DNA from 4 places in the Pradoshia sp. Z3_51 genome. Region 1 is predicted to be linked to each of the others. Evidence: a T-box and tRNA genes for the amino acid it is inferred to sense, from the RefSeq annotation. Region 1 holds a T-box; the other regions hold tRNA genes.

Region 1 (7,481 bases):
AGAATACGGATTCCTTGGTTCAAGTATTGTCATCAGCTTATTCTTCTTATTGATCTATAACATGACAAAAATTGGACTTGAAACTAAAAATGATTTTAATACCTATATATGTGTTGGTGTAATCTGTATGCTGACTTTCCATGTGTTTGAAAATATTGGGATGACGATCGGCTTGCTGCCGATTACCGGTATTCCTTTACCATTTTTAAGCTATGGGGGAAGTTCATTGCTCGGCAATATGATGGCGCTCGGATTAATATTCAGCATAAGATACCATCATAAGAAATACATGTTTTCTACATCTTCATAAGGAAATTAACATTGAATACCTCTTGCTGATCTTAAATCGGCAGGGGGTATTTTTTGTTTAATAACAATCTAATATGGCTCAAAATAGATGTTTTTTATGAATGATAAATTACTATTTTATATTTAGTTTAAGAATATGTTACATGGCAGTTATTGTTATTTTTTATTTTATAATAAAGAGATAGTCATATAAAACCACATAAGTGCGAACTATATAAATAATATGTAAAGAAAAGGTGAATGAATGAGACAAAAGTCATATGGAAAATTACCGGGTTTATTTATAGGATATTATCCGGTATTTCTCACTCTGTTTCTCTTGTTATTAGGCTTGAATTTTATAGTAATCCTATTTGATTATGAACATTTGGAATTTGGAACAATCCTCCTCTCTGGTTTATTGATTTTTGTTATTAGTCTTCAATCCTATTACATATCCAGACAGCCAATAAACGTGGGTGATATGGAGAGGGGACAATCTATTAATTCGATTTTATATGGAATCATTATCAGTGATTCCCAAGGGAAAATTATTGATATAAATCGAGTTGGGAGTGAGATCCTTGGAATAGCAGCTGAAAGTGCTTCTTCTGTATCATTGATTGATGGCCTATGGGGACTCGTAGACAGAAATGGAAATCTAATGCATAAAAATGATATCCCAATATCGGTTTCATTAAATACGTGTAAACCGGTTGAAAAAGAAGTTATAGGCATAAAAAATTTCAAATTTCAACAGCCTATTTGGCTCGAAGTTAGTGCCAATCCTGTTTTAAATGCAGATAAACATATAGAAGCAGTTGTACTCGTATTCAGTGAGATAACTGACCAATTTAATTCAATAAAACTATTAAATGAAAAAAATGAACAATTACGGCAAATGTCATTCACAGATTATATTTTAAATATCCCAAATCGACGTTATTTTAATTCTTATTTAACTGAGGTTTGGCTTGAATCTAAAAAGTCTGGAACACCTGTTACATTATATTTAATCGAAATTGATTATACGAAGGAGTATAGGAGGGATCAGGAATTTACCTATAGTGACCATGTATTAATGGAAGTATCTAAAAAATTATGCGAGGCAGTGAACGGAGAGGGAGTTGTAGCTCATATAGAGGGAAGCAGATTTGCTGTCATCTTTTCAGGACTATTTGGTAAACAAATAAGAGAGAGGCAAGCTGAATTAAGAAATGGGCTTATTCAGCTGACAGATGAAAATAAATCAGCATCCAATATAAATGATTTTACTGTATTTATAGGAGCGTCTACACGGGTAGCGACAGACAATTTAGATTACTCTATTCTTATAGAAGAAGCAAATGTTGAATTGAATCAGGCAAAAATAAGTAGTGCTGCGCGAGTGTAAATGACGTTCCAATTAAATAAATATGGATAGAGTGATAAAAAAGTATGTATTTTAATAATGAATTTATTAAAAATACATACTTTTTTGTTTTTTTATCTACTTTTAATTATTTTAATATAATTTTTTGATAATATTAAAGAAGAGATATTATACATTTTGATAGTAATAGAATAGAAACTATATTCAAATCATACGTATGGTTACTCGCTCCCATACTATATTACTGCAAGGATAAGGTCCAATCGATCAGCATCAGATATGTTTGTATGTCAATGGAGTGAAATAAGGTTAAGTAGAATCTTGCCTTAAAGGGATTTTTATATTGTTATCAGCTCTAAACATATTTTGTTTGCAAGCTGAATTTAATAGAAGAATTGATAGTAAACTGAACAATACATATAAGTGGGTGTTCGAATGAAAGCAAAAGCAATTCAATTATTAAGACAAGTTGACCTATTTTCGTGCTTATCAGAAAAAGAGATAAAAGAACTGGAGCCTTTTATATATGAAAGAACATATAAGAAGGGTCAATATCTATTTTTTGAAGGAGATCCGAGACTCAGGATATATATATTGCTTGAAGGCTTTGTTATGCTTGAAAAATCGAATCAACAGGGTAGCTTATTATATACAAGTTACGTCAAAAAGAACACGGTCTTTCCTTATATGGGCTTATTTAAAAATGAGGACTACAATCACAGTGCCGTTGCAGAAACAGATATTCGGGTCTTCTATATGGTAGCGGATGCATTCGAAAGTATTGTGGCAAAAAACTCTGCACTTCTTAAAAAAGTAATCCTACAAGTCAATGAGTTGCTTGCGGTACAAGAAAATCGAGTTAAAAACGTTATGACCCCTAGTGCACATGTAAGAGTGTTGAATACGATTGATTATTTAATGAATGATTTGGGTGAAGAAGAATCAGGGGTCATTCGTATTAACTGTCCGATTACAACAACCAAAATTTCTGTTATGTCCGGAACCTCCAGAGAAACCGTAAGTATGGTCGTAAATAAATTAAAGAAGGATCAGATTCTATCCATAAAAGATCGAATGCTTCATATTCATAAACCTGAATATTTTGAAGAAGAAGTTATATGAGGAAAATTTATGAACTGATTAATTGAAAATCTCTCCATCTCCCTACTATAATAGGAATATTATACTAAAGGGATGGAGGGGTAATGTGATCAAAACTTCCTATCATACACTGGGAGCAGTTATATTTATTTGGGGGTTAGTATTACAACTGAAATGGCCCGGTCAGGATGAAACTATAGGCCATCAACTGTTTCAAGCGTACTCTATTCCTGTTACAGCCGAGATTGGGGTCTCTTATGTTTGGATTGTATCCATTATCATTCAGGTCAGCGGAATCTTGTTATTTTTGAAATGGCTATTTATGGAGCATCCTCAGATTTTAAAGAAATATATGAAATTTGAACCGGTATTCTTGGTTGTCTTATTGTTTGCTATTCCTTTTGTAATTAACAGTCTATTAAGTACTTCTGCCAAAACGTATATTTATGCTGCTGAGAATGGAGCTAATGCTATAGAATATTTGGAAAGCGAATGTACAATAGAAGAGCAGGATGAAGGTAATCTGTATGAATGCAAAATTATACTGCAAAATTATGAGCATCAATCACAGCAGGTAACGTTGCATTTTCCTGTTTCCGATTCGGTAAAGAAAGAAAAACAAGTAACAGCTTATTTACAGGTTCATGAAAAAAAAGAGATTAGAGTGCAATTTACAGCTGATGAATTAGCCGCTTTCGAAGGGGTACCTGAATTTACAATTCAATCATAATGGTCTTAATAGAAAATATCGGAGAACCGTGTATCATAGAAGCGGTTCTCCGATATTTTTTATTGAAGGTTAGCTGGGATTACATTTCCTGCGGTGCTTCCATTCCTAATAAATGCATGCCTTCTTCAAGAACGATGGTAATTGATTTTATTAAAGCCAAGCGATTTTGCAATTCACTGTCATTCTCTAATATGCGTATATGTCCATAATAGCGATTAAATGATTGAGCCAAGTCAATCAAGTATTTAGCAATAACGGATGGCTCCATTTTTTTGAAAGACCGCTCAATCACGGATGGAAATGCCAGCAAATGCTTTACAATATCAAAGCTATATTCATCACTCAAGCCTGCTGATGCACTAGCAGGAGTAAAGGCCTTTCTAAGAATAGAATGGGCACGAGCATTTGTATATTGTAAATAGGGACCAGTTTCACCTTCAAATTTTAGGATGTCTTCGAGCGAGAATTCAATATTATTCATACGGTCATTTTTCAAATCGTTGAATATAACAGCTCCTACGCCTACTTGTCTTGCAACCTCATCTTTGTTATTTAAATCAGGATTTTTATTCTCAATATTCTTACGAGCAAGCTCGATTGATTCGGCCAGCACTTCCTCGAGGAGGACCACTCTTCCTTTACGAGTCGACATTTTTTTGCCGTCTTTCATAATCATTCCGAATGGTACATGTGAAATGTCGTCAGCCCAGTCAAATCCAAGTTTCTTTAAAACAGCTTTAAGCTGTTTAAAATGTAAGGATTGTTCATTTCCGACTACATATACAGCCTTGGCAAAGTCGTAGGTACGGTAACGGTATAAAGCAGCTGATAAATCCCGTGTTACATAAAGAGTCGCACCATCGGATTTTTTGATTAAACAAGGTGTTAATCCCTCTTCCTCTAATTTGACTACCATGGCACCCTGATCTTCTACAAGCAGGCCGCTATTCTCAATTATTTCTATAACCTCTGCCATCTTATCATTATAAAAAGCTTCCCCATTAAAAGAGTCGAATTGAATGCCAAGCAGCTCATATATTTTCTCGAATTCCTTCAGGGATTCTTCTTTGAACCATTTCCATAATTTCGTGGCTTCTTCGTCCCCATCTTCCAGCTTTTTGAACCAGTCACGTCCCTGTTGCTCTAGCTCAAGTTCTGTTTCGGCTTTTTCATGAAAGATAATATATAACTTTAAAAGTTCGCTGATGGGACTCTTTTTAACTTTTTCTTCATTTCCCCAAGCTTTATAGGCTACAATTAATTTTCCGAATTGAGTGCCCCAATCACCAATGTGATTAATTTTAACAGGGGTATAACCGCATTTTTTAATAATATTGGCTATAGAGGCTCCGATTACTGTGGAGCGAAGGTGCCCCATCGAAAAGGGCTTGGCGATATTGGGTGAAGACATATCAATTGCGATATTTTCACCATGTCCAAGAGAAAGTGTGCCGTACTGATGTTGATCAGTTAATATCGTATTCATTACTCTTTCACTGATAGACTTTTTATCGAGGAAAAAGTTAACATACGGTCCAATAGCTTTTACATCCTCATAACGTTCATCCTTTAGTTGGTCAGCTAATGTTACTGCAATTTTCTGCGGAGATTGCTTCCACAGTTTTGCGAGAGTGAAACAGGGAAATGCCAAATCTCCATGCTCTTTGTTCTTTGGGGTTTCGACCAAAGACAAGCATGTTTCAAGATTTAAGTCACCTTTTAGTACTTCATTCATATGAGAAGCTACATCTAGTTTTATATCCATATCCTCAGCCTCCAGTAAAATATAATAAAAAAAGCCCGCCTCTTAAAAATCTTTAAGAGACGGGCTGTAAACCCGCGGTACCACTCTGCTTGTTCTAATGAACCACCTTAACTTTATAACGGAAAAGTCCGGCCCAAACTACTAAAGTTGTTCGAATGAGCATTTCAGAAGGGCGTTCCTTAAAACCATTAATACCAGGCTCTCACCATTCCCGGCTCGCTATAATTTGTATTTTAAGTACTATTCTTCATCATAAATATTATCTTTATTATTTTATATACAAATAGTATAGAAATTCCGAATAGAAAGTCAATACAAAATATTCTTTTGTATGAATATATTGCTCATCTATGCACAAATGAGTATAAATAGAATTATAGAACTTAGTAAAAGGAGTATTTTATTATGAATAAGGAAAAAAGACTCGCTATTATTAAGCAGGTAATTCAGAATAATGAAATTAAAACTCAGGAACAGCTGGTCGAAGAATTATCTAAGCAAGGGTTGCATATTACACAAGCCACCATTTCTCGAGATATCCGGGAATTAAGCCTGGTAAAATATCCATCTAAGACCGGAGGGACGAAGTATGGATTTATCGGAGATCATAAGTACAATGACACAATGAAACTACGTAAAAAAATGCAAGACGCATTATTAAATATTGAAAGAATAGAATATTTTATTATCCTAAAAGTATTACCTGGCCATGCCCACTCATTTGGGGCAATTTTAGATGAACTTGAGTGGGAAGAGAAGGCGGCAACTATATGTGGGAATGATACCTGTATGATTATTTGCCGTACAATCCATCAAGCAGAGGCCCTGGAAGAAAGGTTAAGAACAGTTGCAAATTTATAAGAAATATTTTTTTATATTTCAAGTATGATATGCAAAAAAATATACATAGTTATGCGAAATAATAGGAAATTAAAAACAATTAATTGAATATTCATACATAAACTTTTCTATTTAAAGAGATTTATGTGAGGATTTACACATTTTTTGTGTGTAAAAAATCACAAATCTCTTTTTTTCGTTCCTTTACACTAAAAATGTAAGAAAAATAAGGTGTGCAGGAGGAAAGGCAATATGACAAATCCAATTCATGTTACTTCTGAAATCGGCACTTTAAAAACTGTAATGTTAAAGCGTCCCGGAAAAGAAGTAGAAAATCTTACTCCGGAATATCTGGAGAGACTATTGTTTGATGATATTCCTTATTTGCCGATTATTCAGGAAGAGCACGATTATTTTGCTAATACACTAAGAGATCAAGGAATAGAAGTTTTATACCTTGAGAAGCTTGCTGCAGAATCTCTTACAAATCCTGAAGTGAAAGAGGAATTTGTTAGCCGCATGCTTGAAGAAAGCAATGCAAAGGTACAGGGTACATTTGAAAATCTTAAAGAGTATTTATTATCATTTTCAAATGAAGACATGGTTGACAAAATTATGTCCGGTATCCGCAAAAATGAACTGGAGATCAGCAAAAAAACACATTTGTATGAATTGATGGAAGACCATTATCCATTCTATACAGATCCAATGCCAAACCTGTATTTTACGCGGGACCCGGCAGCAGCTATCGGAAACGGTTTAACAATTAATAACATGCGCGAACCTGCAAGACGCAGAGAGTCCATGTTCATGGAATATATTATCAAGCATCATCCACGTTTTGCTGGTAAAGATGTTCCTGTATGGCTTGACCGTACTTATCATAACCCAATTGAGGGGGGAGATGAACTGGTATTAAGCCCAGAAGTAGTCGCAATCGGTGTTTCAGCAAGAACATCTGCTAAAGCAATCGAAAAATTCGCGCTTAGCATCTTGAATAAACAAAATCAATTCAAGAAAGTAATAGCTATTGAAATACCTAGCTGCCGTGCATTCATGCACCTGGATACTGTATTTACAATGGTAGACTACAATAAATTTACAATGCATCCGATGATTCAGGGACCTGGCGGTAAAATGAATATTTACATCCTTGAAAAAGGCGCTGATGAATTTAATGTAAATATCACACACCGTACTGACATTAAAGAGACTTTAAAAGAAGTGCTTAACTTGCCTGAACTTGAAATCATCCTTTGTGGTGACGGAGATGAAATCGCAGCTCCACGTGAACAGTGGAATGATGGTTCCAATACACTGGCGATTGCACCTGGTGTAGTTGTTACATATGACCGTAACTATATCTCAAACGAGTGCTTACGCAA
Region 2 (7,481 bases), on a different contig from region 1:
ATTATAATTTGATCATTCCGGTGGCTTATTGGTTGAGATTGTTAAGTATGAAATTCAACACAATAAACTCTCTTCAGAATGACTAATTATTAAATTGTGCTTTCATATTAACATCAAACTTTAATTTGGTAAAGTGATAAACAATTAGAGAACTAAAATATTGTGAGGTAGGGGAGTAGAGGGGGATATCTACATTATTTTTTTGATAAAACAAAAGAGCTGCCGAATATCTCGACAGCTCTTAATCAGTTTATTATTTTTTATTTTCTTCTACTACATTGCGGGTGATAATTTTATCAACTAATCCGTACTCTACCGCACGTTCAGCTGTCATGAAGTTATCACGTTCTGTATCGCGAGCAATTGTTTCATAAGATTGACCAGTACGTTCAGCCAAAATTTTGTTTAAGCGCTCACGCATAAAGAGAATGCGTTTAGCAGCGATTTCAATCTCAGTCGCTTGTCCTTGAGCTCCGCCAAGTGGTTGGTGAATCATCACTTCACTGTTTGGTAACACAAAACGCTTTCCTTTTTCGCCGGCAGCAAGAAGGAATGCACCCATTGAAGCAGCCATACCGATACAGATCGTAGAAACCTTTGGTTTAATATATTGCATTGTATCGTAGATTGCCATACCAGCTGTGATGCTTCCGCCTGGGCTATTGATGTAAAGATATATATCTTTCTCTGGGTTTTCAGTTTCAAGGAACAATAATTGGGCAACGATAGAGTTGGCAACATTGTCATCAATTGCACTTCCAAGCATGATAATCCGGTCTTTTAATAAACGGGAATAAATATCGTATGCGCGTTCCCCGCGATTTGTTTGTTCAATAACTGTAGGAATTAAATTCATTTATTTTCTCCTCCTTATATGTAAAAAAATAATACATTTGGCTTTGACTTTATCATACACTTTATGGTCAATAAAGGTCAAACAAAAGACGCTTACATTACTATATGTTTTTTATTAAGGACTGATGTCTAGTTTATCTGATTGGTCTGCGCTTAATTTGCAGCTGATTCTATGTATGGAAACAAAATAATCCCTGATATCCATCTTACCCAACATAAAGGCTTATAAACCTAAGGAATAGTTCTTGCAAAAAGACTTTCTCTTCCTTATAATATAATTTTGTAGGCTAACATTTTGCCCTCGTAGTTTAATGGATAGAACATAAGATTCCGGTTCTTACGATGGGGGTTCGATTCCCTCCGAGGGCGTATAATATTTTTTGGGAAATTTAACATTTTATGCTTTTATTGCCTCTGCGCTGTTTTATTGCGTAGAGGTGTTTTTATTTTCTGGGCATATACCATGCATATAACCATGGCTAACCTTTTGTGATGATTGTAAAGAGACACATTACTAAATAAGGAGATTGATTCTGAATGTCCCATGCAGGATATTAAAGAATTTCTATAAAACGCTAAAAGGCTAAAGTAACACTAGGGTTTGACTTATTATCATTATATCTGAGTTGAATAGGAATACTTTTTATGGTTCAGCTTTCCTCTTTTTAAAAGAGGTATTAATATCTTAAAAAGCATACCCCAGTTTATTATTAACTATTTAGATATTGTTTTATAAATATTCCTTATAATATAATTAATTGGATAGAAATGATACACCTGGAGGATAGTTGATGATACAAGGGAAGTTGGTTTCTAATAATTCAAAAAAGTTAATTATTATTTTCCAAAGTGCTGGTAGGATCTCAAAAGAAATGTTTGATAAGATATTAAAAAATCAAATTGATGAAAAAGAGATCATTGAAGCACACAGTAAATATAACTGGTATAAACTTAGCGAAAGAACGTATGCTGATTACCTCTATATTGAAGATTATTTTTCAAAAAGCTACGGTTGGTATATGTTCGATTCCGGTAGAAGTATTATTGAAGAGTTCAACAAACAATTAGAGGACTTTATTACTTCCAAAGGTTACACCTCAGTTACATCTTTCGGAAGTAGTAAGGGTGGGACTGGGGCATTGTTGTATGGATTAATAAACCCAAAAATTGACCATGTATATTCGATAGTACCACAAGTACATACCGTTGATTATATTGATTTACATTTAGCGCAATACAAATCACTTTTCTTTCCAGATAGTAATAAAGAAATTGAAACGTATTTCAATGAAATATTTTTTAATGAATCTCTCTATATAGAAGAAAATTATTTAAATACGACTATCTATCTATATACCGGAGTCGGAGATGAACAATATCTGGAAGCTTTAAGTTTGAATCAATTTTTATCGAAAAAGGTGAAAAATAACAACATCATTATTAATACAAGTTTAAAAAGACACAACGCAATCGTGATGGATAATGTACCATTTATTCGTTCAGGATTAAAGTTAATTGCCAATAATGAGCCTATGGCAGGCCCTAGATTATCCAATGTTAGAGATAATATATTGTTACTTAAAGATAAATAAGTTAATAACGTAAAACGGTAGAGCCAACATTAGTCTTCAGTATTTCCATATGCAATTCATCTAAAAGAACTTAATCTTATGTAGTTGTTTTTTCAGAGATTAAGAAAAATACATTAGTAGAAATGAAGTTATAATTCAAATTTATGCCTTAATGTCAATTCAATATTTTGTAAATATATCCTCCTTTTTCTTGCTCTGCTCCTTCCTATTTACTACTATTAATGTAAGCGATTTATTATAAGGGGGCAGGGATTTGAACGTAGAGTTTGGTTTGTACCAGCAACAAAAGTTAAAGCTGACGATGACGCCGGAATTAAATCAGGCAATAAACTTGCTTCAATACCCGGCAATTGAATTAGCTGCCTATATCGATGGAAAAGCACTTGAGAATCCGTTAATTGAAATAGATGACGAGTATCCGAAAGTCTCAGGCAGATCATATGGCGACTCATCAATCAATCAAATCAGTGAGGAGACTGTTTCATTAAAATCTTATTTACGATCCCAAATTCCATTTAAAGTATTAACCGACAGGGAAGAGTGCGTTTTATTGTTTTTGATTGATTGTATCGATGAAAATGGATATTTACGTATTACCTTTGAGGAAGCTCGATCCCTTGTGGAGGTTAGTCATGCAGAATGGGATGTTGCCTTATCTGTTTTGCAGGCATTGGAGCCTGTCGGAGTGGGTGCCAGGAATCTAAGTGAATGTTTGCTCATACAGGCTAAACGTGATTATATCGATGATCTGCCACTAGAAGAGGTTTTGGTTAATCATTTCGATATGCTTGTGAATAGAAAGTGGAAAGAGCTTGCCAAGCTGGTTGGTGTAACAATTGCAGATATTCAATCCATTTTTGATTTAATACAGGCATATAACCCCAAACCTGGTTCAGCTTTTAATAGTGGTGAATTCCAATATTTCATACCGGATGTAAGTGTTTCTGTTTCAAAAGGAGTACCCACTGTAAAAGTTTTATCAATGAGAAGATTTAAAACGAATGAATTTACTTCCCCTATAAATGGAAGTGATGACCTAACTAAAAAGTATATGTACGAAAAGAAATTGGAGCTTAACTGGCTAAAAAAGGCTATTGAGCAAAGAGAGCAAACTTTAAGGCGTGTAACTTATGCCATCATGGAAAAGCAATCTGCCTTCTTTGATACTGGAAAAAGTGTCACCTTAAAGCCATTAACTATGAAGGAAATCGCCAAAATGGTTGATGTGCATGAGTCCACAGTAAGCAGGGCGATTAGAGACAAAGTGGTAGAGACGCCATTTGGGACTTATGATATGAAAATGTTTTTTACGAGCAGCATCCCGAACACTCAATTGGAAGACTCTTCATCAGAACAAGTAAAGCAAGAAATAGTGCGGTTGATAAAGGCAGAGCAGAAAACATTACCTTTATCGGATCAGGCAATTGCAAAGCAACTTCAGGATGATTTTGGTATTCTTGTATCACGGAGGACAATCGCGAAATATCGGACTCTGCTTCATATACCATCTTCTTCAAAAAGAAAACGATATGAGGTTAGTGAATAATTAATTTATAAATGTAGAAAATAAGAAAGAGCAGGGGGAAAGAGAGTGAGTGTACCAATCATTCATTTTTATACAAAAAAGAATTGCCCATTATGCGAAGAGGCAAAGGATCTTTTGAAAATTTTGCAAAGAGAAATGACGTTTACTCTCCTTGAAGTCGATATATATTCCAATGATAAATTACTGGAACAATATGGGCTTATGATTCCTGTAGTCGAAATCAGTGATCAGGTTATTCAATACGGTCGTATAGATTTAGATGAGATTCGTCGCTATTTAACGTGATGTTCACATTTAGAACCTTGCAACTATTCGAAACTCCTGTTAGAATGGAATTACATCAGGAGCTATTTTTTTTACATAAACTGGGACGCTAAACGTCTAGCTAGGACAAAAAATGACCAAAGTATAAAAGGAGTTTGAAGGATATGGACGGAATACTCCATTTACAGAAGAAATTAATTCCAGATATATTTGAGGTCATGCAAAAAAGATACAATATCTTAAGAACGATTCGTACTCTGCAGCCGGTAGGCAGACGAAGCTTATCACTGACTTTGAACATTACGGAGCGGATTTTGCGCAGCGAAGTGGAATTTTTGAAAAACCAAAATCTTATACTCATTGCGAGCTCTGGAATGACTGTTACCAATGAAGGGAAAGAGGTACTCGACCATCTGGGTGGTGTAATAAGGCAATTATCGGGTATAGATGATATGGAACGCCTATTACAGGAAAAACTTAATTTGGAGAAAATAATCATCGTTAGCGGTGATAGTGACCAATCCCCATGGGTAATAGATGAGCTTGGACGTGCCGGTGCTTCGCGTATGAAAAGTCTCTTAACGGGTAAAAATATCATTGCCGTAACAGGTGGAACAACAATGGCAGCAATAGGAAGAATGTTACCTGATGTCTCAGAGCTTCCAGATGTGGATGACATTTTGTTTGTACCAGCGAGAGGCGGTCTTGGCAAGGGTGTTCAATACCAGGCCAATACAGTTTGCGAACAAATGGCGGAAAAGATGCATTCACGATATCGTGTCCTGTATGTACCGGACAACCTAAGTGAAGCAGCATACAATACGCTAACCAGTGAACCTGCTATACATGAGGTATTGAATTTGTTGAAATCAGCTAATATCGTTCTTCATGGTATAGGGGAAGCCAAAACAATGGCTGAAAGAAGGAAATCATCCGATGACAGTCTTCAGGAGCTTGAGAATAAAAAGGCAATTGGAGAGGCGTTTGGATATTATTACGATGAAGATGGCAACATAATACAAAAAGTCCATACAATCGGCCTTCAATTAGATGATCTGGTTAATGCGGAACATGTAATCGCCGTCGCTGGCGGAGCTTCAAAAGCTAAGGCAATAAAAGCCTATATCAAAATGGCACCTAAAAAACCGATCTTAATTACGGATGAAGGTGCGGCACTACAGTTACTTAAGGGATAACACCCTTTTGAATATAATTTAAATCTATTTCTAAGATTCCAAAAGGAGGAACCTTCTAATGGCAGTAAAATTAGGTATTAATGGTTTTGGTAGAATTGGACGTATCGTATTCCGTGCAGCGTTAAATAATCCGGAAGTAGAAGTTGTAGCAGTTAACGATTTAACTGATGCAAAAATGCTTGCGCATCTTTTAAAATATGATTCCGTTCATGGAACTTTAGATCAAGATGTAACAGTTGACGGAGACTACTTAGTAGTAGCTGGACAACGTGTGAAAGTTCTTGCTGAAAGAGATCCAGCTCAACTAGGTTGGGGAGATCTTGGAGTAGATATCGTTGTTGAATCTACTGGACGTTTCACTAAACGCGCAGATGCTGCAAAACACCTTGAAGCTGGCGCTAAAAAAGTTATCATTTCTGCACCTGCATCTGATGAAGATATCACTATCGTTATGGGTGTTAACGAAGATAAATATGACGCAGCTAACCATGATGTAATCTCTAATGCATCTTGTACTACAAACTGCTTGGCTCCATTTGCAAAAGTATTGAACGATAACTTCGGTATCAAACGCGGAATGATGACTACAATTCATTCTTACACAAATGACCAACAAATCTTAGACTTGCCACACAAAGACTACCGTCGTGCTCGTGCTGCTGCTGAAAGCATGATCCCTACAACTACTGGTGCTGCTAAAGCTGTTGCTCTAGTATTACCTGAATTGAAAGGTAAATTGAACGGTATGGCTATGCGTGTACCAACTCCAAACGTATCTGTTGTTGACCTTGTTGCTGAATTAGAAAAAGAAGCAACTGCAGAAGAAATCAATGCAGCATTGAAAGCAGCTGCTGAAGGTGAATTAAAAGGAGTTCTTGAGTACAGCGAACTTCCATTAGTATCTCGTGACTACAATGGAACTACTCAATCTTCTACTATTGATGCTCTTTCTACAATGGTTATGGAAGGCAACATGGTTAAAGTACTTTCTTGGTACGATAACGAAACTGGTTACTCCAACCGTGTAGTTGACCTTGCAGCTTACATTGCTAAAAAAGGTCTTTAATCTTTACGGAGTAGATAGAAAACCTTATTAAAGGTATAATGAATTTGTTTAAGGGGGGAGAGGGGAAAATTCCCCTTTCTCCCTGTTTTATTTTAACGGCAATTAATCAGAGTTTGGGCAGACCTGATTAAGTCTTTAGCTGGTCCCTTATTTTAAAGGAGGTTCATTTAAGTGAACAAAAAATCGATTAAAGACATTGATGTACAAGGAAAAAAAGTATTTTGCCGCGTTGATTTTAACGTACCAATGCAAGATGGCAAAGTAACTGATGACACAAGAATTCGTGCGGCTTTACCGACTATTCAACTTTTAATTGAAAAAGGCGCAAAAGTAATTCTTGCAAGCCATTTGGGCCGTCCAAAAGGTGCAGTAAAAGAAGAGTTACGCTTAACTCCTGTTGCTGCGCGTTTAAGCGAATTGCTAGGCAAAGATGTTAAGAAAACGGATGAAGCATACGGAGAAGCTGTACAAGCTGAAATCGGGCAGATGAAAGATGGCGATGTACTTCTTCTAGAAAACGTACGTTTCTATCCTGGTGAAGAAAAGAACGACGCAGAATTGGCAAAAGCATTTGCAGATCTTGCAGATGTGTATGTAAATGATGCATTCGGTGCAGCTCACCGTGCACATGCTTCCACAGAAGGAATTGCAAAACATATCCCTGCTGTAGCCGGTTTGTTAATGGAAAAAGAATTAGAAGTGCTTGGAAAAGCTCTTTCTAATCCAGAACGTCCATTCACAGCAATTATTGGTGGAGCAAAAGTAAAAGATAAAATTGGTGTAATTGATAATCTTCTTGAGAAAGTGGACAACCTAATCATTGGCGGTGGACTTGCATATACGTTCATCAAAGCTCAAGGTTATGAAATAGGTCAATCTCTTTTAGAAGAAGATAAAATTGAATTGGCTAAATCCTTTATGGATAAAGCAAAAGAAAAAGGTGTTAACTTCTTAATGCCGGT
Region 3 (7,481 bases), on a different contig from region 1:
CTCCTTGAATAATATAGTTAGAAAAAACTATAACATAAAACTAATGATAATATAAAATGAAACCACTTATGAATATAATAAACCTCATCTAAAAGTTCAAAAAACTTTCACATATTTTATTAAAATAACATCCTTTGAGTACTAAACAATCCTAATAAAAAGGCAATAAACCTTTATTTGTTTATAATTTAGATAATCCTATAAAAATATCCATTTCAAAATTATTATTGGGTTTATAGTTTTTTGTATACGTAAATGCAAATATATAACTCTACAGAATCTTTAGCAGTACTCTAAAAATATTTTTATACTGTGTAGATGTAAACTCTAGGTCTAAACAATCCACACTTATATATAGTATTCTTATCAGTCGGTTTAATTTCGAAGTTTTTTTAAAAATAAAGGATTTACTTGTGTTACTACCGAATTAAACAATAATATACCTGAAGTCAATGTATATATTTTATATAAGCGAGGTTGAAGATGGAGACTAACGAAAAAGAATTACTTCTTAAGCAAATAAATGATTTAACCGAGAAAGTCAGGGAGTTGGAAGCTAAGGACCGTAAAGTTACAGTCCCGATGATTGCTTCCATCATACCCGACACCTTACTTGTTCCTTTAACTTTTGATGTTTCAGTAGCCTACTTTGATCAGGTTATTCAAATCATATTAAATTATGTAAACAACTCAGAAATCGATTCCATTGTACTTGATTTTTCCGGTTTCGTTCTAAAAGATTGTGATAATTTAGAACTGATGGGTGAGAATATAGGAAACTTAATATCCTCCTTAAAAGTGATGGGAATACAAGTCCTTGTTGTAGGATTATCACCAGAATTTGTAAAAGACTTAGTCTCTTCCCAATTACCTTTTACCAATTCACTACATGCATTCTCAACCTTTAAAACAGCACTGGAATGTTTAATGAAAGAAAAGGGTCTTATTATGGTAAAGGAATCACTGAAATAGATCGAGATTTCAGTGATATGGAATTTAACACCCTATAACATTTTCCGTAATAAACAAAACCATATTTATTAATTTAGAATATTAATTGGTTAATAAAGTTGACCTTTAGTAATAAAATTATTATAATTATAAAGTATCTTACATAAGTCCCAGTAGCTCAGCAGGATAGAGCAACAGTTTCCTAAACTGTAGGTCGGAGGTTCGAATCCTCTCTGGGACGTACGAAAAGCCTTGATTTATCAAGGCTTTTTTTTGTGTGTAAAGTAGCTGTCTAACGTTTGCCGATAATCTGCCGAAAACAATAGATGAGATTATACATTTTGAAATATTTCTAGTGGTGTCCCAATGTCGGTTGGTCGGGCAGCCCCCCAACTTATTACTTTTATGCTTACATATATAAGTAGGTACATTTCCTTCAAATTTCTCGCTATTATAAAAAACAAAGTTCATATTCATCACTTTTATTTACATCCTTCTTGAAGAAATTCTGGAAATAGGACCATGCTGCATGAATTTTTCGTTATTTAATTTAGCAGAACATAAATTTACATATTTGAATACGATGGTGTATGACTAAAACCACAAATTAAGTTGGTGATTCAAATAGAAACCAAAACACAGATTACAACAGGTGCAATGTGGGTAGGCGCGTTTGGCAGAATTGTAACTGCTATTGGGAATACACCACCTATATCACTCGATAATAAGGCCTCATCTGATATCAATTTAATTGGTTACAATCTTCAGCTTGCGGCTACGACAGTCCTGGTTGACACTGAGAGCGTCCTGACACTAAATAAAGTTGGTAATATAATTCAGGCGGGCGGCTTGTCTGCAGAAGTGGCCGGTTATATCCTTCCATTTAGTGATTCAAATGCACAACAAACCGTATTCAATATAGGAAATGAAGGACAAGCATTGGGCACGGTTTTGTCTTTTATGTATTCATTGGAAAGAATCACTAAACTTGCTAATCTATATAATGCATTCGGAGGTTTGTTACAAACCATTGGGATTAATATGTTAGTAATAGCGGGATTTTTACCATCAACCAGTCTTAAGAGACAGCAATTCAATTCCATAGGCAGCTGGATACAAGCTATTGGTGCTATCATCCAAGCAATCGCTCAAACAATAAGTGAGTCGGATCTTTCCAAATTTCAAACCGTTAATTCAGTTGTATACTATAAATAGATAAAATTGCATTTCTTTATAAATAGAGGCGTTCCAAAAAGTCATGTTGACGATTTATTGGAACTCCTTTTTTATTTAGTGGAATATTACAATTCATATATTAATCATTTGAAAAAAGACATCTGTAATCACAATGGCATCCAGATTATATACTCTTGGAACTTCTTTAATCTTTGGGCATATATTGTTTTAACTTACTTTATAGATCAAAGGGGAAAAGATATGGCAAACACTATAAAACAATATGGGCATGCTCTTCAATTAGCCGGCGGTAACTTAGTCTATATATCAAATAAAATCTATCCACAGTTTGCTGATAATGGTTTAATCATAAACCCAGAACAATACTATATAGATTTAAAAAATGCAGCAAATGTTGCACAGACTAGCGTTCTTTGTTTAGAAAATACAATTCCTCCCTCATTTTTAGTCATTGAACATACTCAACTAGTATCATCCTTCCAAGGGATTCTAAATTGCCTAAACAACGTATTTAACACTGATAGTATGAATCATTTATTTGAATTAAATGAAATAGAACTTGAGAAAGATTTTTCATCATTAAAAAGAATTCAAGAGGATTTAAATCAAACTACATTAAAAGTTATGGAGAAAATCAGGCTACAATCAAGTAGGTGATTAGAGTTGATTAAAAAGGACTCAGAAAATCAATTTATCGAATCTTTGCCTGTTGAATTTGGAGATAAGGTTGATTTATTTGGCCAAATGATTGTCACAATAGGTAACCTTCTTACAGTTCTCGGCATCAGCTTTGAGGCAAGCGAAGTTGAGGAAATTGAAGAAGAAGAGCAATTAGAAAATACGGCAGATTCTTCTCCCCCCCCTGACCAGGCCAATGAATCCAACTTAGGTTTTATCCTTGCATTAATTGGAGCAAGTACTATAACAATTGGTGATTTAGTATCTATTGGCGGTACTTTTCTGGATATAAAACAATCAGAATTAAATGAAAAGAATGAGCAAACATATAGGGAAGAACAAAACAAACAATTTAAAAAAATCGAGAACCAGATTACCCTATTGCAAAATGATGTGAATGCTTTATTTTCGTTAGTCAATTCATTAAAAAATGAAGTTAGTCATATACAAAATTTTTTATATGCTAGATATAATTAAATGTATTTCCACACGTTTCTTTATCTCAATGGGATATATCCTATATCCTCACAATCGAATCAGCTATATACTTATCTTTATAATTTCAGATAGTACCATACAATAAGCTCCACATGTTTTTGAGCATAGTTGTGAGTAAATTGCAATTAATAGTCTGTATGCATATATCCATAAATAATTTTTATATTTCTCATTAATAAAAACGTCCTATAAATGCCTAGGACGTTCCTATTCATTATGCTTCTGCTGACTTTCGTTTCGTAAGAACGAATATAAAATATAGTTGGCAAAGCGATTAAATCTTTTTTGCTTGATGACCACACCCTATGAATACTTTGTAGTTATTCGTTACTCTATTGCTTCACGTTTAATCACCGATTTAATCGCTTTTTCAATTTCAGCGTAGCCCGTACATCGACATATATTCCTTATATAGAAAAAGGCCAATCCATTCATGAATGGCACCCATTTTGTTAAAAATAAACTCATTTTATAATCGCTAACTTAAAACCTACGGAAAAATTTATAATAATTCCCTTTTAACTAACACTCATGATCAAAGCCAAATAGCTTGAAAGGACAAAGAAGATACTAAGCACTAATGTGATCATTGATGAAGCTTTTTTAATAAACGCATAAAATAGCAAGGCTAAAAATAGAAAAGCAATAGTAATAAGTAAGATACTGATTGAATTTACACTCATCTGAACATCCATTCCTGAATAATACTGACCTTGATAAAAGAGTTCGAATAGAAAAGATAATCCTTCATGTTCCAATGTACCTGCACTTGGCGGTGATTGATGGCTCATTGCAGCAGTTGCCGAAAAAATCAGTAGTGCTACTATACTTTCGGCTTTCACCCAGGGAACTGGATTAAAGGTTTCGTCCTCCCTTAACCTCCGTCGAATGAGTATGCCATTAACGAAAGCGTAGGCAAGCAGCACCATAATAAGAATATGTTTTATCAATAAAAATTGTCCATAATCAACCATCCAAGAATTTGGATATTGCGATAGATCTATAACAAATGTCATAAGGACTATTCCTGAAGCAGCTGTCACTAGGACACAACTAATTGCAATTGGGGTAAACCATCGCAAAAACTGCAGCCAATTCTCTTGATTTTTTGAGAACCAACTTATAACAAATAGAATACCAACCCAGACCGTTACAGCAGTAACATGCACAAAATGAGTTAAAAAACCGATGATCTGTTCCGATGTACTTGCATGACTGGACCAAGCAAGGCCCATAATCAAAAGAATGGTTAAAATACATCCAATCCAAGAGTATTTAGAATCTTCTCTTTGGTGAAATTTAGCAATAAACAAGAGTAAAATTAACATCACAATAGTTGTAAAAATCCATGCCTTGCCAATTTCGAACGTTAATAATACCGTTTGTATTCTCCCCTGCCAGTCTACTCTTTGCTGTAAGTTCAAGATTCGAATGAGTACGGGTGAAAAAGAAAATAATCCAACACCAATGGCAGCTAAGATCATATATTTCTTTCCTACAGATATGCTAGGCCGATGATGGTTTGGAACAATGGATAGAATAAAACTGCCCATTAATATGGAAAGACAAAGATATAGGGCAACTTCGCTAAAAATTACAGAGGACATTGTTTATTTTTTTCTCCTTAATGCAATAAAGGTGATTATAATAGTGACTATTAAAACACCGATAATAATAGGAACGAGATTGGATGATATATCATTTTCTGTTTGATCATTAGCAACATTTTCATTCGAATCCTGTTCATTTAAACCATCTTGATTTCCTTCATGATTTTCTACATTTTTACTCACTTGTTCTTCCTCATCGTTATTAGCTAGTGGAGATTCAGTCTCAGCAATTTTCACCTCGAATGAAAACTCCCCTTCCATTTGATGGCCATCTGCACTAATAATATTCCAATCAACAACATAATTTCCATTTATCAAACTAACAGGAATTGTTCCTGTAATTTCAGTGTCCGTGATCGTAATATTTTCAACTGAAACAGCTTGTTCCTTGGAATCCAATAGTTTAAAAGTACTGCCTTGTTCAATTTTCCCACTAAATATTAATGTTATTTCACGTAACTCTTCTGAAATAACTTCTCCGTCACTAGGTGTAGAACTCTCTAAATGAGAATGCGCAAAAGCATCAGGTACAAAAGAAACCATTAACAGTACTGCGATGATTAGTATAATTTTCTTCAAAACATTTCCCCCTGTTCGTAATTTCTTGAAATCAATTCTAATTATTGCAAAGTTTACATGTATCCCAAATAATAAGATAAGCGTATTCAGACTTATTTGTAAATTATAGATTACAATAGGTTTGATAATTTAAGGAACCCCTCACTATAATATAGGAAATAAAGAAAACAAAGAAGTCATTTACCTTTATTGAGAATTCACACAATGAACAAGGAGATTATAAACTATGAAATATATTTGCCCCGTATGCGGTCATAAAGGTCTGTATATACCCGCTTATTATGATTCCAAACAGTTAAAGAGGGTTCATATGAAATATGTTCCTGCTGCAGATTCAAATATGGTGTAGATGATGATGTGGAATTGGAAAGCGGAGAGTTTTTACCCGTAAGAGATGTTCACAATATCTATTGTTCAGTGTGGCTGAATTTAGACGCACCTGTCGCCTCACCTTATTACTATCCAACTTACTGCCAAGAGAGGAAAGTGAAGCCAGAACATTTAGAAAAGCAATTAAAGAATATAGGTATAAACACATTTGGAAGACCGATACATGAAGTATAAAGTTAACCATATTGATTTTGCTGAAACAAAAAAAACAGGAACACTGTTCCTGTTTTTTAAGTACAAGCTGCTATCAATCCATATAGCGATATTCCCTTAAACTATTTAATATTGAAATTTCCTGAATTATTTTCTCTCCAATATTGGTTTCTCTAACCTTTTTCCGTTTTAATTCTTTATCTACCAATCTTTTTATTGATAAAACATCTGTCCCGTTAAGTAAGACATCTTCCTTTGAATTAAAATGCTTATGGGCGACCAATTGCATACCGTAAGAATTATATAGCAATGTATATCCTGCTATGCCTGTAGTTGATTGGTATGCTTTGGAGAAACCTCCATCAATTACGATCATTTTTCCATTTGCCTTAACTGGATTTTCTCCCTCTATTTCTTTAACTGGTGTATGGCCATTTATGATATGACCTGTGTCAGGATCCAGATCAAAATCAGCTAGTATTTTGCGACAAATTTCTTCATTCTCGCGTAAATGATAGTATGGATTCTTTCTTTCTTTATGGGTTGACTTGTCCTTAATAAAGTACCTCTCAAAAGTTGTCATTTCTCTTTTTCCAAAGAGTGACGAATATTCTCCCGTCCATAAATACCAGACCATATCCGTCGCAAGATCACCCGACTCTTCAGGATGTGCAAAAGAATAACGTAAATATTGCTCAAAAACATCAAGTAACTCACGACCTGAATAGGTGTTATTATCGACGGTCATCTTCTCCATATTTCCTTCTTCATCTAAAGGAATACACCCATGTATTAATAGGTTCCCGTTATATTTTAAATAAAGGCTTCCTTTCTTCATAAGGAAATTCATATGTCTCGCGAGCTTTTCTGAATTCTGAACTGAGAATAATAACTTTTCCATAACCTGCTGTTCTTCCTCTAATAACTGTTCAGGCTGTTCGGGATTAACCGTGGCAAAGCAAGTGTTTTCAAGAGGGTAAGTCTCCCCATAAATCGTTATTTCATTTTTATCATAATCAATTTTCTCTAATAAAAGCCTATCTGACATATTAAAGCACGGACGTCTCTTTATTATAGGCATTTCGAGTTTGAATTGAATCATCGCAATTGCTTGATGAATTTTCGTTATTTGTAATTTTTCATGACTAGATAGTTTCTGATCTGAATGTACCTTTGGTCTGAAAGCCGGATTGTCATCATAGTATTTCTCAGCCAGAGTTAACAAAGGCCTCAAATTGATTCCATACACATCTTCAATAATATCGAGATTGTCATACCTTGCACAAATACGAATAATATTAGCAAGACAAACCAATGAACCAGAATAAGCACCTAGCCAAAGTACATCGTGGTTACCCCACTGAATATCAACCGAATGATAATTGATTAGAGTTTCCATGATTTTATCAGGTTCAGGTCCACGGT
Region 4 (7,481 bases), on a different contig from region 1:
ATTGGGCGCGCTTTACGTGCGGTAGTCGATTTGGAAGCGCTTGGAGAAAAAACAATCTGGATTGATTGTGATGTGATTCAGGCAGATGGAGGAACAAGAACAGCTTCGATTACAGGTGCATTCGTTGCAATGGCGATTGCGCTCGATAAGCTTCAGGAGGCAGGGAAAATTAGCTCTTATCCGATTAAAAACTATTTAGCTGCCACATCAGTCGGGATGATTGAGGAGCTTGGAGTGGTTCTTGATTTGAATTATCATGAAGACTCTAAGGCTTTAGTGGATATGAATGTCATTATGACAGGCGCAGAGGAATTTGTGGAGCTTCAGGGAACCGGAGAAGAAGCGACTTTCTCCAGACATCAATTGAATGAATTACTTGACCTTGCAAGTGAAGGTTTACAGCAATTATTTACTGTACAGCAAGAGTCATTGGGAGATATAGCAGCTAAAATTCAGTAAAGCGTACCAATTTATACGATTTTTCTCTTGGGAGGAGAAGTTGAATATGAATACCGTTTTAATTGCAACCAAAAATAAAGGTAAAGCAAAAGAATTTGAAGCATTATTTTCCCCAAAAGGGATTAAGGTTATTACCCTATTAGATATTGAGAATGCGATTGATGTTGAAGAGACAGGAAGCACATTTGAAGAAAATGCTCTTTTGAAGGCTAACACTATTTCCGAGCTTATGAATATGCCTGTTTTGTCTGATGATTCTGGCTTGGTCATTGATGCATTGGATGGACGTCCGGGTATTTTTTCGGCAAGGTATGCAGGTCCAGGAAAAGATGATAGAGCTAATTATGAAAAGGTTCTTAATGAGCTAGAGGGTGTACCTAAAGAAAAACGAACTGCCCGTTTTTATTGTGCAATAGCACTTGTCGGTCCGAAGATGGACCCTATTACAGTTTCCGGAACATGTGAGGGAATCATTGCTGACGCGCCGGATGGCGAGAATGGCTTCGGATATGATCCTATTTTCTTTGTGCCGGAAAAACAAACAACGATGGCGAACCTTGAAGCAGGGGAGAAAAACAGAATCAGCCATCGAGCGAATGCTTTAAAAGAATTAGAGAAAGTACTAAATGAAAAAGTAGTGGAATTCCTATGAAATGTTTAATTGTCAGTGATAGCCATGGCTTACTGGAAGAATTGGACGTTTTGCATGAAAGACATAAAGAAGAGGTCGATCTGTTTATACATTGCGGGGATTCAGAATTATCTCGTGATGATCAAGTAATTCAGTATTATCAAACTGTACGAGGTAATTGTGATTTCGGAGAGGACTTTCCGGAGGATTTAATTGCACATCTTGAAGACTGGTCAATACTTGTTACACATGGGCATTTATACAATATCAAATCTACGTTGATGAATATTAGCTTGAAAGGGAGAGAGGTTGGTGCGAATGTTATCTGTTTTGGCCACTCTCATATAGCAGGTGCAGAAAAAATTGATAACTGCCTGTATATTAATCCCGGCAGTATACGTCTACCGAGAGGAAGTCAGTATAAAACCTATGTGATTCTCGAAAAACAAGGTCAGAATGCAATCGTTGATTTTTACACAATGTCTGGGGAAAAATTACCAGGCTGGCAATTGAAAACAACACTTTCCTAAATCAAAAAAAAGTTGTATAGTAAGTGAAGGGAATATACAGATCAGGATTTGTGAGTTCCCTTCCCTTCCCTTCACTTTTAAAAAGATAAAAAACTTTTTCAAAAAAGTTATTGACTTATAAATAAAGTGATTATATAATAATAAATGTCGTTAAGGACAACGTAAAAAAATTAAAAACATGTCCCAGTAGCTCAGCTGGATAGAGCAACGGCCTTCTAAGCCGTCGGTCGGGAGTTCGAATCTCTCCTGGGACGCTAGTAAAAAAAACCTCTTATTTTCATAAGAGGTTTTTTGTTTCTAAATCTAATAAGTATGAAGCTAGAATGATTAAATCTATGGTATAGACAAATTCTCATCCAAGTCCGTTAATTAAAGAAAGAGGCAAAACCTTTTAAAGTTGGTTTTGCCTTTTTTTACATTTAATATTGAAATTATACAAATAACCTATTTGGATTACCTTTCCCTCCGTTTCTGACTATATAAGTTAAAGGCTGGATGAGAACCTTTTGTGATGATATCCGTGATGATTTTAGACAAGACAGTGCTATAGACAAGTCCGTTATCTCCATAGGCAAATTGAAAATGGCAGTGTGGAAATTCGTCATATTGACCGATAAGAGGAAGTCCATCGTGTGTCCCGCCATAGAAGGCTCCAAGATAAAATTCGGGTTCAGCTTTTATATCGGGAAAGAGCTTATTAAATTCTTCAATAAGCTTCGTCTTTTTATGATTAATTTTTGAATCACGATCCTCAGGATAGATTGTGTTTTCGTCAAGTCCTCCAATGATAATCCGATTATCTGCAGTTGTGCGCATATAGATATATGGGCGTGCTGTTTCCCAAATTAATGTTTGCTTATACCATTCAGATTGCTGAAGATTTTCAACCGGTTTGGTGATAACAGCATATGAACTTGTCAGAAGACAATCCTTATCTTTTTTAAATTCGAGCCCTTCATATCCAGCAGCAATGATGACTTTTCTTGCTGTGATGGAATGATTACGGTCTGTAAAAAATGTAGCATACTCCTTATTGAATTTTTTACCGGTTATTTTTGTATCCTCAAATATTTGTACACCCTTTTGATGGGCTGCTTGAATCAGGCCATGATTATATTTAAATGGATTGATTTCCCCATCATTATGGATATACAAGGCTGATTGCTTAGAAAATGGGTAACGCTCTTTAATTTGGCTTTCGTTAAGCAGATCGACAGGGAAGTGGTGCTTGATCAAATAATCGTATTCCCTTTGTAACTTCGTCTCTCCTTGGGGATCACTGGCATAATAGAGGCTATCCCTTCGTGTAAACTCGGAATCTAAATTTAGTTTTTTCGATGTTTCTTCAATTTCAGAAATGGCTTGCTCGCATAATTTTGTATGGTAAATGGCTGATTCTTCCCCAAAGGAATTGATCAACTCAAACAACATCTTATCTCCTAAATATTGAAGGAGGGCGGTGTTGGTCATTGTGCTGCCGGTACCAATCCTTCGTTTATCAACTACAGCCACCTTAAGTCCTTTGTCGCTTAAAAGGTAGGCGCACTGTGCCCCTGAACTTCCTCCCCCAACAATAAGAACATCACAAAGTATATCTTCCTCCAACGATGGATATACAGGAGGATTAGGATAAGTTGTTTGCCAATAATATTTGCCGCTCTGCAGGTTCATAATCCGTGCTCCTTTTATAGAGGTGATTTGAAATAGAATTCCCTGCTGAAATGAAAGTATACCTGTATCAAAGTGTAAGATTATTGGATGGAGCGAGAGCTTAAAAAATATATTATGACCACTTTATAATCTGAATAAGCAAAAAAGAAACACCTCTCTTATTAAAGAAACATAAGAGGGGTGTATATACACATTAATCAATATAAACAGATCTCACCAACGTGCGAACAGATTCTTTTCCGTTAGGATGCTTGGTCTTGATATCGACTGTCATATTATAGACACCTGGCTTCGGCACTTTTGGCAGTTTGGCAGAGAAATCTATTCCGTTGGTTGTCTTAGGGAGGACGGTTTGCGTCAATTCGATACCGTCTTTGTCGATTAATTTAATTGAGAAGCTAGCTGTTCCGGAATGCTTAGGGGCACGGATGGTGAAGTCCGTCAGCTCTGCTTTGCCTGTTCCGGCCATCTCCAGTTTATATATTTCCTTTTCGTTAAAGGTAGAGGCTAATAGATAGGCATCATCAGCTTCCGTTGCCTTTATTTGTACCGTCCATGTACCAGGAGTGAATTCTTTGTTATAAAAGGTATATAAGCTGGCACCGGAAAAAAGTATCTGATCGACAGTCGGCTTAGAGGCGGGGATGATGGTACCATCTGGTGAAATCAATTCGACACCTGTTGTTGAGTGGGCCGTATAGATCGAGATTGTACCGGTAGTTTTTTCAGGAATATAGATCTCTTTTTTTACAAGTTGATTTTGGGCTAAGGCATCCCCATGAATATAGTGGGACGATGTGTTTTGGATAGCTGATTCATATTGATTGGGAAGATTTGTTGTGGTTTTAGTTTGTGTGACAGTAGCAGAACGCAAGTAAGGCTCAATCCGCGAAAACACCTTGGAGCCCATCCGAATATTATCATGGTCAATTGAGCTGTCTGTAAACAGATGTGTACCATAGGATAGTTTGGAGCTTGTTTCAGTGACCAATCCATCATTAGCCCCGTATGAAGATAAATAGGCGCCTCCCAAGGATAGAGCGGAGAAAGCAGGTCCATGATCCGTTCCTGCCACGGTATAGTACTTATTCTTGTTTCTATTCGTATGCCCATCCGTTACAGAGCGGAATCTCGCCATTTCCCCAAGCTGCAAAGAATAGGTACCAGCATCGTTTTGGCCAAGCAAATCTCCGAGCCACCCAGCATACCAGCTATATGCCAGGTCTGCCAGCTCTGAACCACGATGTGGTGAACCTAGTGTAATAACCTTGCCGACATAGGGGTGGGCTCCATAGTGTACTAGGGCTGCTTGAGTATCTGGTCCTCCTTTGCTGTGAGCGATGATGTTGACTTTCTGGCCATTGAAGTGTCGGGAGATATCGGCTAGCATCGATGCAAGTAATTCTCCGTTCGTATACTGATTTTCCGACCCGTTTCCGGCTGCATCATAAAGCTGGACAAAGGCGGTTTGATATCCGGCTTCATACGCCTTTGTATACATATCATTCACGCCATGATATTCTGTTTCACCGTACCAACTGGTTGAACTGCCATTTTTCCCTTGGACAAAAACAATCGGAGGTTTAGCTGGATTTAAATTCGGCGGCCGTTCACCCAGGAACCATTGGCCTGGCGTAAAGGTTTCATCAGGTGGTTTCAGCTTGCCGGCTGAGGTTTTTGTAGGCAGGCTGAATGGTAAGAAAAGAAGCGCAGCTGATAGAATAACACCAATCCGTTTCTTCATCGTATCCTTCATATGATCCTCCATTCAAATCAGTCTTTTAATACAAAAATAATTTTATGATGATTAGAGGTTTCGTATTCTGAAGCAAATGGCTCAAAATGTATTAGGAATAATTATGTGTGCAAGATTCTTTGAATCTGGAAGAGGAGTTTTCTTTGGTTGATAAAACGTAGTCAGAGTAGGTTTCTTTAGATAAAAACATTTATTAAATGTCATAATGAGAGCGGTAGATACAATCTTTATCTATTTAACTATACAATCATTTTGACTTTTTTTACAATTTAAATGTGGCATACAAGCATAGAGGAGAAATACTGTTATTAAAGAAAAAATAACTAAGAGATTTTCTGTACGTGGGAAATTGAAGGATGAAAACGGAATGGGCCTTGAATGGCTGGGATTTAAGTATATTCACAGTCAACACCTAGGTCTATATGTAGATCTTGACTGAATTCACAAAAAAAGGTTGTCCCTTATGCTATTAATGCATTTGGGACAACCTATTACCTGTAAATTAATGAGAGTGTTTCATATTCTCTTCAAGTACACTTGCGACCTTTTGGAATTCTTCGTCGCTTTCAATTTCGTGAAGTTCACCGTCTTCGTCAACACGGAAAAAGAATATTTCCATATCTTCTTCTGTTTCGAGTTTGATTTCTTCCACGAGTGCGGTAACAGCATATTCTGCTCCGTCTACATCCAATGTACCTAGTACTTCAATTTCTTCTTCCTGTCCATTTTCGCCTTCTAATACAAGGATTTCTCCCACTTCAATTTTCGCCATTTGATTACTCCTTTAACGATTTACTTGTCCGCTTAGTATATCCATTATTGATAGGAAAAACAACTATTAATACCCAGGTGCGAAGCTTAGAAAAAGGATTGATCAAGCAAGAATGTTTGTTTATTGTCACTTACTTGTTACTATTAAATGGAAACTTTATGATGGAAGGATCCAAACTATATGACAAATAAAAGTATTAATATAAATGTTCCTGTTTCTGTACTAAATTTAGCCCCTATTCGCAAAGGCCAAGATGCAAAGGGAGCAATTGATTCAATGGTTGAGCTTGCACAGGCTACAGAGAAGATGGGATATAAGCGATATTGGGTTGCCGAGCATCACAATACACCTACAATGGTTAGCTCAGCCACTTCTATTTTAATTAAACATATTTTGGAGCATACAGATAAAATAGAGGTCGGATCCGGTGGCATTATGCTGCCTAATCATTCCCCATTAGTTGTGGCGGAGCAGTTTGGAACGATGGCAACTATCTATCCAAATCGCCTTAATTTGGGCTTGGGAAGAGCGCCTGGAACAGATATGATGACGGCGAGTGCATTAAGACGTTCACAGAAGGATTCCGTTTATACATTTCCTTCAGATGTGCAATCCTTGTTAACCTATTTGGGACCGGAAGAGAATCAGGGTTATGTAAGGTCGTACCCGGGTGTCGACACCAATATACCAATTTATATTTTGGGATCCTCTACGGAATCAGCTGTTCTTGCTGCTAAATTGGGTCTGCCTTATGTATTTGCAGCCCATTTTGCTCCAACTTATTTGGAAGAAGCCATCTCAATTTACCGTAATCAATTCAAGCCGTCTGAATATCTAAGTGCTCCTTATATGATGGTCTGCTTGAATGTTATTGCAGCGGAAAGTGATGAAGAGGCTGAGATAGAATCTACAACCATGCAACAATTTTTCCTAAACGTTGTTCGTGGGACAAAAAATTTGTTAAGCCCTCCAATCAAAAACATGGATGAATTATGGAATGGACCTGAAAAACAAATGGCAAAATCCATGTCCAGTGTCACGTTGCTTGGCTCAAAACAATCCATACGCGAGCAGCTAATCAGCTTCCAGGAAAAATATAATGCTGATGAAATTATGGCTGTTTCCTATATCTATGATCAAGATAAACAAAAGCGGTCCTACGAAATACTAAAAGAAGTGGTTGAAGGTCAATAATGAAAAAACATCGCATCCGACGGTACATATTTAACCGTGAGGATGCGATTTTTTATTAATGTATTGTGTCGTTGCAATCCTATTTGTTCCGTCGAGCTCAGTTGAAAAGTGATAACATGAAGAAGGAAATGTGGCAGTAAGGATTTTATTAAGCAACCGTAAATATACATAGAATAATTATGTTAAAATATTCAAAAACATAGTTTTACGAGTTCTTTGTCGGTGGATGGGCTAAATTGTATATTAAAGCATTCAATATTTTTTTGTATGGGAGTGAGGGAGAATGATTAAGCGTTTAAGCGAAAAAGATCATGATGTTTGTGTGTCTTTTATTCATACGAAGCCTTCTGAAAACTTATTTTTAATTGGGGATATTGAAGCGTATGGATATGAGGAAGATTTCCAAAAGGTTTGGGGAGAGTTTGATACAAATGGGAATCTGATTGCCGTTCTTTTAAAATACAAAGA

The links. A T-box is a leader RNA that pairs with one kind of tRNA and senses whether it is charged. The one in region 1 lies ahead of argS (arginine--tRNA ligase), so its partner is inferred to be a tRNA-Arg.
Region 2: it has a tRNA-Arg gene. The T-box ahead of argS (arginine--tRNA ligase) is inferred to sense a tRNA for this amino acid. The anticodon was not compared.
Region 3: it has a tRNA-Arg gene. The T-box ahead of argS (arginine--tRNA ligase) is inferred to sense a tRNA for this amino acid. The anticodon was not compared.
Region 4: it has a tRNA-Arg gene. The T-box ahead of argS (arginine--tRNA ligase) is inferred to sense a tRNA for this amino acid. The anticodon was not compared.

The regions. Positions count from the first base shown of each region.
Region 1 is NZ_JBZAJC010000006.1:122,368-129,848, reverse strand. It holds gene rodA (rod shape-determining protein RodA) at 1-310, shown strand, start outside; gene AC4BHA_RS13165 (GGDEF domain-containing protein) at 554-1,681, shown strand; gene AC4BHA_RS13160 (Crp/Fnr family transcriptional regulator) at 2,096-2,782, shown strand; gene AC4BHA_RS13155 (hypothetical protein) at 2,868-3,491, shown strand; gene argS (arginine--tRNA ligase) at 3,571-5,256, opposite strand; T-box leader at 5,309-5,519, opposite strand; gene argR (arginine repressor) at 5,662-6,117, shown strand; gene arcA (arginine deiminase) at 6,349-7,481, shown strand, end outside.
Region 2 is NZ_JBZAJC010000004.1:410,023-417,503, forward strand. It holds gene clpP (ATP-dependent Clp endopeptidase proteolytic subunit ClpP) at 254-856, opposite strand; tRNA gene AC4BHA_RS11265 (tRNA-Arg) at 1,153-1,224, shown strand; gene AC4BHA_RS11270 (alpha/beta hydrolase family protein) at 1,647-2,447, shown strand; gene rpoN (RNA polymerase factor sigma-54) at 2,701-3,993, shown strand; gene AC4BHA_RS11280 (glutaredoxin family protein) at 4,039-4,278, shown strand; gene AC4BHA_RS11285 (sugar-binding transcriptional regulator) at 4,422-5,453, shown strand; gene gap (type I glyceraldehyde-3-phosphate dehydrogenase) at 5,512-6,519, shown strand; gene AC4BHA_RS11295 (phosphoglycerate kinase) at 6,691-7,481, shown strand, end outside.
Region 3 is NZ_JBZAJC010000001.1:305,128-312,608, forward strand. It holds gene AC4BHA_RS01370 (STAS domain-containing protein) at 484-972, shown strand; tRNA gene AC4BHA_RS01375 (tRNA-Arg) at 1,119-1,192, shown strand; gene AC4BHA_RS01380 (DUF6944 family repetitive protein) at 1,567-2,166, shown strand; gene AC4BHA_RS01385 (hypothetical protein) at 2,389-2,805, shown strand; gene AC4BHA_RS01390 (hypothetical protein) at 2,812-3,303, shown strand; gene AC4BHA_RS01395 (copper resistance D family protein) at 3,843-4,931, opposite strand; gene AC4BHA_RS01400 (copper resistance CopC family protein) at 4,935-5,513, opposite strand; gene AC4BHA_RS01405 (hypothetical protein) at 5,871-6,077, shown strand; gene fbp (fructose-1,6-bisphosphatase) at 6,151-7,481, opposite strand, start outside.
Region 4 is NZ_JBZAJC010000003.1:252,183-259,663, reverse strand. It holds gene rph (ribonuclease PH) at 1-459, shown strand, start outside; gene AC4BHA_RS08425 (XTP/dITP diphosphatase) at 506-1,111, shown strand; gene AC4BHA_RS08420 (metallophosphoesterase family protein) at 1,108-1,620, shown strand; tRNA gene AC4BHA_RS08415 (tRNA-Arg) at 1,801-1,874, shown strand; gene AC4BHA_RS08410 (NAD(P)/FAD-dependent oxidoreductase) at 2,074-3,291, opposite strand; gene AC4BHA_RS08405 (esterase/lipase family protein) at 3,485-5,047, opposite strand; gene AC4BHA_RS08400 (DUF1292 domain-containing protein) at 5,550-5,819, opposite strand; gene AC4BHA_RS08395 (LLM class flavin-dependent oxidoreductase) at 6,000-7,013, shown strand; gene AC4BHA_RS08390 (GNAT family N-acetyltransferase) at 7,297-7,481, shown strand, end outside.